Regions from separate parts of the Streptomyces sp. CC0208 genome, predicted to be linked through region 3. Evidence: riboswitches for the same ligand, from Rfam matches in the RefSeq annotation. Region 3 holds a riboswitch; each other region holds the start of a gene.
The links. A riboswitch is a leader RNA that binds a small molecule or an ion and turns the genes downstream of it on or off. The one in region 3 is predicted to bind thiamine pyrophosphate.
Positions count from the first base shown of each region.

Region 1: it holds a riboswitch for thiamine pyrophosphate, as region 3 does, so the genes downstream of both, thiC (phosphomethylpyrimidine synthase ThiC) here and D1369_RS11470 (thiamine ABC transporter substrate-binding protein) in region 3, are expected to answer to the same signal.
Region 2: it holds a riboswitch for thiamine pyrophosphate, as region 3 does, so the genes downstream of both, thiO (glycine oxidase ThiO) here and D1369_RS11470 (thiamine ABC transporter substrate-binding protein) in region 3, are expected to answer to the same signal.

Region 1 covers NZ_CP031969.1:4,508,585-4,512,706, reverse strand. The annotation lists gene thiC (phosphomethylpyrimidine synthase ThiC) at 1-1,774, opposite strand, end outside; TPP riboswitch at 1,767-1,956, opposite strand; gene D1369_RS20670 (YibE/F family protein) at 2,244-3,833, shown strand.
Region 2 covers NZ_CP031969.1:6,532,851-6,536,972, forward strand. The annotation lists gene thiO (glycine oxidase ThiO) at 1-981, opposite strand, end outside; TPP riboswitch at 979-1,091, opposite strand; gene D1369_RS30040 (hypothetical protein) at 1,144-1,494, shown strand; gene D1369_RS30045 (FAD-dependent oxidoreductase) at 1,527-2,741, shown strand; gene D1369_RS30050 (Rv2175c family DNA-binding protein) at 3,253-3,624, shown strand; gene thiE (thiamine phosphate synthase) at 3,719-4,122, shown strand, end outside.
Region 3 covers NZ_CP031969.1:2,568,542-2,572,663, reverse strand. The annotation lists gene D1369_RS11480 (hypothetical protein) at 1-257, shown strand, start outside; gene rlmN (23S rRNA (adenine(2503)-C(2))-methyltransferase RlmN) at 295-1,401, shown strand; TPP riboswitch at 1,429-1,536, shown strand; gene D1369_RS11470 (thiamine ABC transporter substrate-binding protein) at 1,533-2,609, shown strand; gene D1369_RS11465 (iron ABC transporter permease) at 2,585-4,122, shown strand, end outside.

The DNA of each region.
Region 1 (4,122 bases), 1.9 Mb from region 3:
GGTTGCCCGCCGCCGCGAACTCCTTCGACTTCTGGGCCATGCCCTCCTCGATCTCCTCCTGACCGTCGCCGTGGCGTCGGCGGATGTCCTGGGAGATCTTCATCGAGCAGAACTTCGGCCCGCACATGGAGCAGAAGTGAGCCGTCTTGGCCGGTTCGGCCGGGAGGGTCTCGTCGTGGAACTCCCGGGCCGTGTCGGGGTCGAGAGCCAGGTTGAACTGGTCCTCCCAGCGGAACTCGAAACGGGCGTCGGAGAGGGCGTCGTCCCACTCCTGGGCGCCTGGGTGTCCCTTGGCGAGGTCCGCCGCGTGGGCGGCGATCTTGTAGGTGATGACACCCGTCTTGACGTCGTCCCGGTTGGGCAGGCCCAGGTGCTCCTTGGGCGTGACGTAGCAGAGCATCGCGGTACCCCACCAGGCGATCATGGCGGCGCCGATACCGGAGGTGATGTGGTCGTAGGCCGGCGCGACGTCGGTGGTCAGCGGGCCGAGCGTATAGAACGGAGCTTCATCGCAGATCTCCTGCTGAAGGTCGATGTTCTCCTTGATCTTGTGCATCGGGACGTGACCCGGGCCCTCGATCATGGTCTGTACGTTGAAACGCTTCGCGATCCGGTTGAGTTCCCCCAGTGTGCGCAACTCCGCGAACTGCGCCTCGTCGTTGGCGTCCGCGATCGAGCCGGGCCGGAGGCCGTCGCCCAGCGAGTACGTGACGTCGTAGGCGGCGAGGATCTCGCACAGTTCCTCGAAGTTCTCGTACAGGAACGACTCCTTGTGGTGCGCGAGGCACCACGCCGCCATGATCGAGCCGCCGCGCGAGACGATGCCGGTCTTGCGGTTGGCCGTCAGCGGTACGTACGGCAGGCGCACGCCCGCGTGGACCGTCATGTAGTCCACGCCCTGCTCGGCCTGCTCGATGACCGTGTCCTTGTAGATCTCCCAGGTCAGCTCCTCGGCGCGGCCGTCGACCTTCTCCAGCGCCTGGTAGAGCGGCACCGTGCCGATGGGGACGGGGGAGTTGCGCAGCACCCACTCGCGGGTGGTGTGGATATTGCGGCCGGTGGAGAGGTCCATGACCGTGTCGGCGCCCCAGCGGGTCGCCCAGGTCATCTTCTCGACCTCCTCCTCGATGGAGGACGTCACCGCCGAGTTGCCGATGTTGGCGTTGACCTTCACCAGGAACCGCTTGCCGATGATCATCGGCTCGATCTCCGGGTGGTTGACGTTCGCCGGCAGCACCGCGCGCCCCGCCGCGATCTCCTCGCGGACCACCTCGGGAGAGACGTTCTCCCGGATGGCCACGTACTCCATCTCCGGTGTGATCTCACCGCGTCGGGCATAGGCGAGCTGGGTGACCGCCTTGCCGTCACGGCTGCGGCGCGGCTGGCGGGGCCGCCCCGGGAAGACCGCGTCGAGATTGCGGAGGCCGCCCCGTGGTGAGGTGTGCTTGATCCCGTCGTCCTCGGGGCGCACGGGACGGCCCGCGTACTCCTCGGTGTCCCCCCGGGCGATGATCCAGTTCTCCCGCAGCGGCACAAGGCCCCGGCGGACGTCCGTCTCGGTGAGCGGATCGGTGTACGGGCCCGAGGTGTCGTACAGCGTGACCGACTGCCCGTTGGTGAGGTGCACCTGACGGACCGGCACCCGCAGATCGGGGCGCGAGCCCTCGACGTACGCCTTGTGCCAGCCGATGGACTTCCCGGCCTCCGTGTCGAGCTGGTCGTTCTGCTCGTCGTTCTGCTCGGAGGCAGGCGTGCGCGCGTCCTTGATGGTCATGAGACCTACTCCCTACGCCGGCATTACCCGGTAACAGGTTCGGCGGTCGACGCAGCGGCTTCCGTCTGCCGACGTTTCGTGGGGAACGTCACTCGCTTGAGATGACGTTCCACGTGAAACATCGCTGGGACGGAGGTCAGCGCCCTCTCAGCCCGGTGCTCCGAGCTCCCGCGTGTACAAAGGTGGCTCCACGCTAGCGTCAATTCGGGCGCGGTGAACAGAGGGCCCCTTTCGTTCTTGCGATGATCGGGCGGTGACCACGACGCATCAGCCCCCGTACCCGCCCTCCGAGCCTCCGCGCCGGCCGGGTTCCGGAAACGGCCCTGGGCACGGCCCCGGCAGCGGTTCCCGTGGTGGCTTCGGAGACGGCGGGGCCGACGGGGCCGGCGGGGCCGGCGGCTGGCACGAGCGCGAGCGTGAGCACAGTGGCGGGCATGGCGGTGGTCATGGCTATGGCCACGGTCAGGGTGTGAGCCACGGTGTCCAAGGCGGTGGTGGTCCGGGTGGCGGCGGCGGTTTTGGTGATGGCGGGGGCCATGACGGTGACGGCTACGGCGGCGGCTCGGGTGACGGGCATGGCTCCGGAGACGGGCATGGTTCCGGTGACGGGCATGGTTCCGGTGACGGGCATGGTTCCGGTGACGGGCACGGGCACGGGCACGGACATGAGAGCGGGCCCGGCTCCGGCGGTGGGCACGGCCACTCGCACAGTCACAGCCACGGGCCGGCAACTCCCGTCTCCAAGCACCTGCGCAAGGTCATCGCGGCGATCCTCATCCCGTTCGGGGTAGCCGTGGTGGTGGGACTCGCGGTGCTGTGGCCCGGTGGCGCCCCCGCGCACGAACGCACCGGGGTCGGCTTCGACCGGCAGACCCAGCACGCGACGGTCAGCAAGGTCGTGAGCGTCAGCTGCAAGTCGGTGAACGCCTCGGGGGAGACCCCGACCGGGGACACCTCGACCGCCGAGGGCTCGTCCGCCGAGCAGCAGGCGAACGGCAGCTGCAAGAAGGCGACGATCCGGGTCGACACCGGCAAGGACAAGGGCCGCACCTTCACGGAGATCGTCCAGCCGGACCAGTCGCGGCAGTTGCACGAGGGCCAGAAGGTCGTGGTCGCGTACGAGCCCTCCGCGCCCAGGGACCTGCAGTACTCGGTCACCGACGTGGACCGCGGGTTCCCGATGGCGCTGCTCGCCGGCATCTTCGCGCTCGCCGTTGTGGTCGTCGGGCGAATGCGCGGTGTCATGGCGCTGATCGCGCTGGCCGTCAGCTTCCTGCTGCTGAACTTCTTCGTCCTGCCCGCGATCCTCCAGGGCTCGAACCCGCTGCTCGTGGCGGTGGTCGGATCGAGCGCCATCATGCTGATCGCCCTCTACATGTGCCACGGTCTGTCGGCCAGAACCTCCGTGGCGGTCCTCGGCACGCTGATCTCCCTGGTGCTGATCGGCGTCCTCGGCTCGTTGTTCATCAACTGGGCGGCGCTGACGGGGAACACGGATGACAACACCGGGCTCATCCACGGGCTGTTCCCGTCGATCGACATGAGCGGTCTGCTGCTGGCCGGCGTCATCATCGGCTCGCTCGGTGTCCTCGACGACGTGACCGTCACCCAGACCTCGGCGGTCTGGGAACTGCACGAGGCCAACCCGACGATGGGCTGGCGTGGGCTGTACCGCGCGGGCATCCGGATCGGCCGCGACCACATCGCGTCCGTCGTCAACACCCTCGTCCTCGCCTACGCCGGTGCCGCGCTGCCACTGCTGCTGCTCTTCTCCATCGCTCAGTCCAGCGTGGGGACCGTGGCCACCAGCGAGCTGGTGGCGGAGGAGATCGTGCGCACGCTGGTCGGCTCGATCGGCCTCGTCGCCTCGGTACCGGTCACCACGGTCCTCGCGGCCCTGGTGGTCTCGGCCGACCGACCGGGGACGGGGGCGGCGGGTACGGGGGCGGCGGGTACGGGCGCGTCCACGCCCGTACCGGCGACGAGTGCGAGCGCGGGGACCGCCGGCAGTCGCCCGGCGGTTGGACGTGGTGGGAAGGGGCGGCGGCGCAGGCGGTGAGAGGGGGCCTGGAGGCAGGGGGCAGGGAGGCAGGGGCGGGGCGGAGCTCCCGTCTCCCTGATCCCAGGCTCCGGTTCCGAGTTACCGGCTCCCCACTTTCGGCTCGCGGCTCCCGGCTCCCGGCTCCCGGCTCCCGGCTCCCGGCTCCCGGCTCCCATGATGAGGCCCGCCTGCCGCAGAAGGGTGCGCCGAGCAGCCCCGAACGCGGAGCGACCCGCCACCCGGTCGTTCCCATGGTTCCCACCGCGCACTTCACCAGCGAGCCGGCTCAGCCCTGTCCTCCTCTCTG
Region 2 (4,122 bases), 4.0 Mb from region 3:
GAGCAGCGGGGCGTTGTCCGGGGAGCCCGGGCGCAGTCCCGCGCGGGTCTCCGTCAGCGGCAGCTCGGTGATGCCGGGGACCAGTTCGTGCGCGTCCCGCAACAACTCGTACACCCCGCCCGCGGTCACCGTCGTGTCCCAGCCCAGCTCCTCGCTGGTCGCGCCGATCACCAGCTCGCCGCTCTCGCGCGGCACCAGGTAGACGTGACTGCCGCGCACGATCGCCCGCACGGTACGGCTCAGGAAGGGCGCGTGGCGCGGCGGCACGGTCAGCCGCAGCACCTGCCCCTTGACGGGCCGTACGGGAGGCAGGAGGGCCTGCGGGACCCCTTCCAGGCGGCCGCCGAAGCTTCCGGCGGCGAGCACCACCTGGTCCGCGCCCAGTTCCTGGCCGTCCGTGGTGGCGACCCCGGCGGCCCGGTCCCCTGCGACCCGCAGACGCTGCGCCCACATGCGGTGGAACACCACGCCCGCCCGTTCGCACGCGGTCAGCAACGCGCGCGTGAGGCGGCGCGGGTCGATCTGGTGGTCACCGTCCACCCGCAGCCCGCCCCGCACCCCCGGCGCGAGCATCGGCTCCAGGCGCCGGCACTCCCGGCCGGACAGCCACTCCGACTCCAGCCCCGACTGCCGCTGGAGCGCGTGCAGTTCGCGAAGGTGCGCGCGGTCGTCGGCGTCCAGGGCGACGGCGAGGGTGCCGCAGCGGCGGTAGCCGAGGTCGTGTCCGGTCAGCTCGGTGAGTTCGGCCACGAAGGCGGGATAGCGGTGGGCGGAGGCGAGGTTCAGGCCCAGCAGGGTCTGCTCGCCGTAGTGCAGTTCGGTGACCGCGGCCAGCATCCCGGCGGCCACCTGGGCGGCCCCGCCGCCCGGTTCGGGGTCCACGACGGCCGTGGTGAGACCGCGTTGCGCGGCCCGCCAGGCCGTGACCAGGCCGATGATGCCGCCCCCGACGACGAGGACGTCTGACGTACGTGAGGACATGGGCGTCCAGCCCCTCCCTTCGCCGGCATGACCCGGATCAGGTTCGTACGGTCGGAGGCCGCCCAGCCTCCCTCTCAGCCCGGTACGTCCGGGCTCCCGCGAGTGCTCTACGTTGGCCACCCTAGCCCGTGTTCGTGTGCCTCTGTAAGGGAGCCCGCCGCCATGCCCCGCTCGCTCGACGGCCTTGTCCTCGCCCCGGTGGCCGATCAGGCCCCAGGTCAGGTCGGGACGCGGACCCGGTTCACCTACCACGAGCAGGACGGGGAGATCTGGGCCGAGTACGCGGGCGGTGACGTCGTCCGCGGACATCTCGTCGGCACGCGCGCGGGGGACCGGCTCGACTTCCGTTACGTGCAGCTCAAGCACGACGGAACGACCTCCTCCGGGCACTGCGTGTCGACGGTCGTGGAACTTCCCGACGGCCGGGTGCGGCTGGAGGAGACCTGGGAGTGGGAGTCGCAGCCGGGCCGCGGGACAAGCGTTGTGGAGCAGGTCACCGCGCACGACTCCTGACTGACTGATTGTCAGCTGGCTATGGTGATCAAATGAGCGAGCAGACGCAGGCGCAGCGGCGGGTGGTCGTGGTCGGCGCGGGCATGGCCGGGGTGCAGACCGCGGTCGCCCTGCGCGAGCAGGGCTTCAGCGGTACCGTCACGCTGATCGGCGCGGAGCACCATCAGCCGTACGACCGTCCGCCGCTCTCCAAGGCCGTGCTGCTGGGCAAGGCCGAGGGTTCCGCCTTCGACGTGGACTTCGAGGCGCTCGGCATCGAACTGCTGCTCGGCCGCGAGGTGTTGGGCGTACGCCCCGAGGCGCACGAGCTGGACACCGAGGACGGGCCCTTCCCGTACGACGTCCTGGTCCTCGCCACCGGCGCCGAACCGATCCGGCTGCCCGGCACGGAGGGCGTGCCCGGGGTGCATCTGCTGCGCACCCTGGACGACGCCGAGCGGCTGCGTCCCGTGCTCGCCCGGCAGCACGACGTCGTGGTCGTCGGCGCGGGCTGGATCGGCGCCGAGTTCGCCACCGCCGCGCGCGAGGCGGGCTGCGCGGTGACGGTCGTGGAAGCCGCCGAACGGCCGCTCGCGGGCGCACTGCCCGCCGAGGTGGCCGCGCCGATGACCTCCTGGTACGCCGACGCGGGTGCCGTGCTGCGCACGCACGCGCGCGTGGAGCGCGTCGAGCCCGGCGAGGTCGTCCTGGACGACGGCTCCCGGGTGGCCGCGGGCGCGGTCGTGGTCGGCATCGGCGCCCGGCCCGCCACGGCCTGGCTCGCCGGTTCGGGGATCGAACTCGGCGCCCACCGCGAGGTCGTCGCCGACGAGCGCCTGCGCACCTCCGTGCCGGACGTGTACGCGGTCGGCGACTGCGCCTCCTTCCCCTCGGGCAGGTACGGCGAGCGCCTGCTGGTCCACCACTGGGACAACGCCCTCCAGGGGCCGCGCACGGTGGCCGCCGACATCCTGGGCGAGACCCCCACGGTCTACGACCCGGTCCCGTACTTCTGGTCCGAGCAGTTCGGCCGCTTCGTCCAGTACGCCGGCCACCACGCCTCCGCCGACACGACCCTGTGGCGCGGCGAGCCCTCCGGCCCGGCCTGGACGGTGTGCTGGCTGCGCGAGAACCGCCTGGTCGCCCTACTGGCGGTGGGCCGGCCCCGCGACCTCGCGCAGGGCCGCCGCCTGATCGAGGCGGGCACGGAGATGGACCCGGCGCTGCTGGTGGACCCCGCGAGGCCCCTGAAGGCAGCGACGGCGTAGCCGAGGGCCGGGCGCCCTCCCCGGCCGACAGCCGCGACCCTTCACGGTGGGGTTTCGGGTGCTTGGCTGCGGGGCTGGGTGGTGGGGGTCTCGGGTGCTTGGCTGCGGGTCTGAGCGGTGGGGTCTCGGGTGCTTGGCTGCGGGTCTGTGCGGCGGTATGTCGGGTGGCTCGTTGCGGTCTGTGCGGTGGCATCTTGGGTGGGTGGCCGCGGGTCTGTGCGCGGTATGTCGGGTGGTTCGCTGTGGTCTGTGCGGTGGCATCTTGGGTGGGTGGCCGCAGGTCTGCGCGTGGCATCTCGGGCGGGTCGCTGCGATCTGTGCGGCGGAGTCGGGTGGGGCCGGGGCGTCGAGACCCGCCTGGTTCTGACGGAGTCATCCCCCGGCATTCGCGCCCCCTGTTCCCCCGCCGGAGGCGCCCCGGCTTCCGACTGTCAGTGCGGGGCGCCCCCTGTTCCCCCGCCGGAGGCGCCCCGGCTTCCGACTGTCAGTGCGGGATGGCACGCTTAATCCCGTGACCGAGATTGACGCAAAGATCGATGCTCTCGTCCCCGCCTGGCTCACGCTGCCCGACATCGCAGAGATGCTCGATGTCGAGGTGACGCGTGTGCGGCAGCTGGTCAAGGACGGCCAGCTCATCGCCGTACGCCGTGGTGAGAACCGCGCGCTGCACGTCCCCGCCGCCTTCATCGACGGGGCCGAGCAGAAGGTCGTCAAGGGCCTGGCCGGGACCCTGACGCTCCTGAGGGACGACGGCTTCTCCGACGAAGAGATGCTGGAGTGGCTCTTCACCCCCGACGAGAGCCTGCCCGGCACCCCCGCTCAGGCCCTGAGCGAGAATCGCGGCACGGAGGTGAAGCGCCGGGCCCAGGCGCTCGCCGTCTGATCCGAACCACACCGGTGTACGGGCCGTGACCGCCAGGGCCACGGCCACGATCCGGCACGGCCCGTACGCCACCGAACCCGGGGGAGACACACGCATGCCCGACACCGCCCGCACCCAGCTCGCCGACGCCCGTGTCTACCTGTGCACGGACGCCCGCGGGCGCCAGGGAGACCTCGCCGCGTTCCTGGACGCGGTCCTGGCCGGCGGCGTCGACATCGTGCAGCTGCGGGACAAGGGCATGGAGGCGGCCGAGGAACTGGAGCACCTCCAGGTCTTCGCCGACGCCTGCGCGCGGCACGGCAAGCTGCTCGCGGTCAACGACCGGGCCGACGTCGCCCACGCGATCGGTGCCGACGTGCTGCACCTGGGCCAGGGCGACCTGCCCGTCCCCGCCGCCCGCGCGATCCTCGGCGAGGACGTCCTCATAGGCCGCTCCACGCACGCCGAGGCGGAGGCCGCCGCGGCCGCCGTGCAGGACGGCGTGGACTACTTCTGCAC
Region 3 (4,122 bases):
CCCTCGGCGGAGCGGCCCTCGCGGCCGTGGTCACCCCCAACCCGGACCACCCCTCCACCTGGTCCGGCTTCCTCGGCTTCGTCGCCCTCGTCATCGGCTGCGCGCTCGCCCTCATCGGCGTCTACGCGGCGGTCAGCACCTACCGCGGCCTGGACCCCGCCCGCCGTCGAGGACAGGCACTCCCGGTCACCCTCACCTGCTTCTTCTTCGTGGCCATCGGCCTCGCGGTCGCGGCGCTGGGCGTGTGGATCCTCTGAACGCGGTTCGCGGATGATCTGCGACACTGGTACAGCCATGCCTAAGCCCGGAGAACTCACTTTCGTCGCCCCCCGCGGAGCCAAGAAGCCGCCGCGGCATCTCGCCGACCTCACGCCTGCCGAGCGCAAGGAGGTCGTGGCGGAGATCGGGGAGAAGCCGTTTCGTGCCAAGCAGCTCTCGCAGCACTACTTCGCGCGGTACGCGCACGACCCGGCGGAGTGGACGGACATCCCGGCCGGGGCGCGCGGCAAGCTCCAGGAGGCGCTGCTTCCGGAGCTCATGACCGTCGTACGGCATCTGTCGACCGACCAGGGGACCACGCGCAAGACGCTGTGGCGGCTGTTCGACGGGACGCTCGTGGAGTCGGTGCTGATGCGGTACCCGGACCGGGTGACCATGTGCATCAGCTCGCAGGCCGGGTGCGGGATGAACTGTCCCTTCTGTGCCACCGGGCAGGCGGGGCTGGATCGCAATCTGTCCACCGCTGAGATCGTCCACCAGATCGTGGACGGGATGCGGGCGCTGCGGGACGGGGAGGTGCCGGGCGGGCCCGCGCGGCTCTCCAACATCGTCTTCATGGGGATGGGTGAACCGCTCGCCAACTACAAGCGGGTGACGCAGTCCATTCGCGCGCTCACCGATCCCGCTCCTGATGGGCTCGGGCTCTCGCAGCGGGGCATCACCGTGTCGACCGTGGGCCTCGTGCCGGCCATTCACCGGTTCTCCGACGAGGGCTTCAAGTGCCGGCTCGCGATCTCCCTGCACGCCCCGGACGACGAGCTGCGCGACACCCTCGTCCCCGTGAACACCCGGTGGAAGGTGCGCGAGGTCCTCGACGCCGGGTTCGAGTACGTCGAGAAGAGCGGGCGTCGGCTGTCCATCGAATACGCGCTGATCCGGGACATCAACGACCAGGCGTGGCGGGGGGACCGACTCGGACGGCTACTCAAGGGCAAGCCCGTGCACGTCAACCTCATCCCGCTGAACCCGACCCCCGGGTCCAAGTGGACCGCCTCCCGGCCCGAGGACGAGAAGGCGTTCGTCGAGGCCATCGCCGCCCATGGTGTGGCGGTGACCATCCGGGACACCCGTGGACAGGAGATCGACGGGGCCTGTGGCCAGCTCGCGGCCACCGAGCGGTAGTCTGACGACCGTACGTACGTACATCTTCATATCCGACAGGGGAGCGCCACAGCGCTGAGAGTGCGGCAATCGGGCCGCAGACCCTCTGAACCTCGCCCAGGTCATTCTGGGTAGGAAGTTCGGTCATCACCGTGAACAACAAGAAGTTCTGTGCTGTCGTCGTCGGCCTGGGCCTGGTCACGCTGTCCGCGTGCGGCTCGTCGTCCGACGACTCCAAAAGCTCCGGCTCCAAGACCGTCACCCTCGTCAGCCACGACTCCTGGGCCGTCTCCAAGAGCGTCCTCGCCGACTTCGAGAAGAAGTCCGGCTACCAGGTCAAGGTCCTGGAGGACGGCGACGCCGGGCAGGCCGTCAACAAGGCCATCCTCACCAAGGACAACCCGCAGGGCGACGTCTTCTTCGGCGTCGACAACACCCTCCTCTCCCGCGCGCTCGACAACGGGCTCTTCCAGTCGTACGAGGCCAAGGGCGCCGACCGGATCAAGGCCGAGTACCGGGTCGACCAGGACAAGCACCGGGTGACGCCCATCGACAGCGGCGACATCTGCGTCAACTACGACAAGGCCTGGTTCGCCGAGCACAAGCTCCAGCCGCCGACGTCGTACGACGATCTGGTCAAGCCCGCCTACAAGAACCTCCTCGTCACCGAGAACGCCTCCATCTCCTCGCCGGGGCTCGGCTTCCTTCTCGGGAGCGCCGCGAAGTACGGCGACGACGGCTGGCAGGGCTACTGGAAGAAGCTCAAGGCCAACGGCGTCAAGGTCGTCGACGGCTGGGAGCAGGCCTACAACGAGGAGTTCTCCGGTTCCGCCGGCGGCAAGAAGGCCAAGGCCGACCGGCCGCTCGTCGTGTCGTACGCCTCCTCGCCGCCCGCCGAGGTGATCTACGCCGACCCCAAGCCGAAGACCGCGCCCACCGGGGTCGCGCAGGGCACCTGCTTCCGGCAGATCGAGTACGCCGGGCTGCTGAGCAACGCGAAAAACACCAAGGGCGGCAAGGCGTTCCTGGACTTCCTGCTCACCAAGGAGTTCCAGCAGGACATGCCGCTCAACATGTTCGTCTACCCGGTCGTGGACGGCGCCCCGGTGCCGGCCGAGTTCACCGAGTACGGTCCGCAGGCCAAGGATCCCGAGACCATGGACCCGGAGAAGATCGCCGACAACCGTGACGACTGGGTCAAGTCATGGACCTCGCTCGTACTGAAGTAAGGCCCCGCCAGGGCGTCAGGAACGCGGCGGCCCGGCTCGGGCTTGTGGCCGTGCCCGTCGCGTTCTTCGCCGTCTTCTTCGCCTATCCCGTCGCCGCGATCGTCACGCGCGGACTGAGGGCCGGCGGGACCTGGCAGCTCGGCAGGATCACCGATGTCCTCGCCCAGCCGGACATCCGGCACGTCCTGTGGTTCACCACCTGGCAGGCGCTCGTCTCCACCGCGCTCACGCTCCTGGTCGCACTCCCCGGCGCGTATGTTTTCGCGCGCTTCGACTTCCCCGGCAAGCAGGTCCTGCGGGCCGTGGTCACCGTCCCCTTCGTGCTGCCGACCGTCGTCGTCGGTACGGCCTTCCTGGCGCTCGTCGGAAGGGGCGGCCTCACGGACGACCTGTGGGGCGTACGGCTGGACACCACCGTGTGGGCGATCCTGCTCGCGCACGTCTTCTTCAACTACGCGGTCGTCGTACGGACCGTCGGCGGACTGTGGGCCCAGCTGGACCCGCGTCAGGAGGAGGCCGCGCGGATGCTGGGCGCGTCCCGGCGCAAGGCCTGGCGGACCGTCACCCTGCCCGCGCTCGCGCCCGCCGTGGCCGCCGCCGCGCTGATGGTCTTCCTCTTCACCTTCACCTCCTTCGGCGTCGTGCAGATCCTCGGCGGGCCGACCTTCTCGACCCTCGAGGTGGAGATCTACCGGCAGACCTCCGAGATCTTCGACCTGTCCACGGCCGCCGTGCTGACGCTGATCCAGTTCGTCGCGGTGGGCGCGGTCCTCGCCCTGCACGCCTGGACCGTACGGCGCCGGGAGACCGCGCTGCGGCTCGTGGACGCGTCCATGACCGCCCGGCGGCCGCGCGGCGCGGGGGAGTGGGGGCTGCTGGCCGGGGTCGTCGGCAGCATCGCCGTACTGCTGTTCCTGCCGCTCGCCGTGCTGGTGCAGCGTTCGCTCGACGCCCCCGGCTTCGGCTACTACCGGGCGCTGACCCGTGGCGACGGCGGGGTCTTCCTCGTCGCGCCCATCGAGGCGGTCGGGAACTCGCTGGAGTACGCCCTCGCCGCGACCGCCATCGCGGTGGCGGTCGGGGGGCTCGCGGCGACCGCGTTGACACGGCGGGACGCGGGGCGGTTCGTGCGGGGCTTCGACGCGCTGCTGATGCTGCCGCTCGGGGTGTCCGCGGTGACCGTGGGCTTCGGGTTCCTGATCTCCCTCGACGAGCCGCCGCTGGACCTCAGACAGTCCTGGATCCTGGTGCCGCTCGCGCAGGCGCTGGTCGGGGTGCCGTTCGTCGTACGGACCATGCTGCCCGTGCTGCGGGCCGTGGACCACCGGCTGCGGGAGGCCGCGGCCGTGCTCGGGGCCTCGCCGTGGCGGGTGTGGCGGGAGATCGATCTGCCCATGGTGCGGCGGGCGTTGCTGATCGCGGCGGGTTTCGCGTTCGCCGTGTCGCTGGGCGAGTTCGGGGCGACCGTGTTCATCGCACGGCCCGACAACCCGACGCTGCCGGTCGCCGTGGC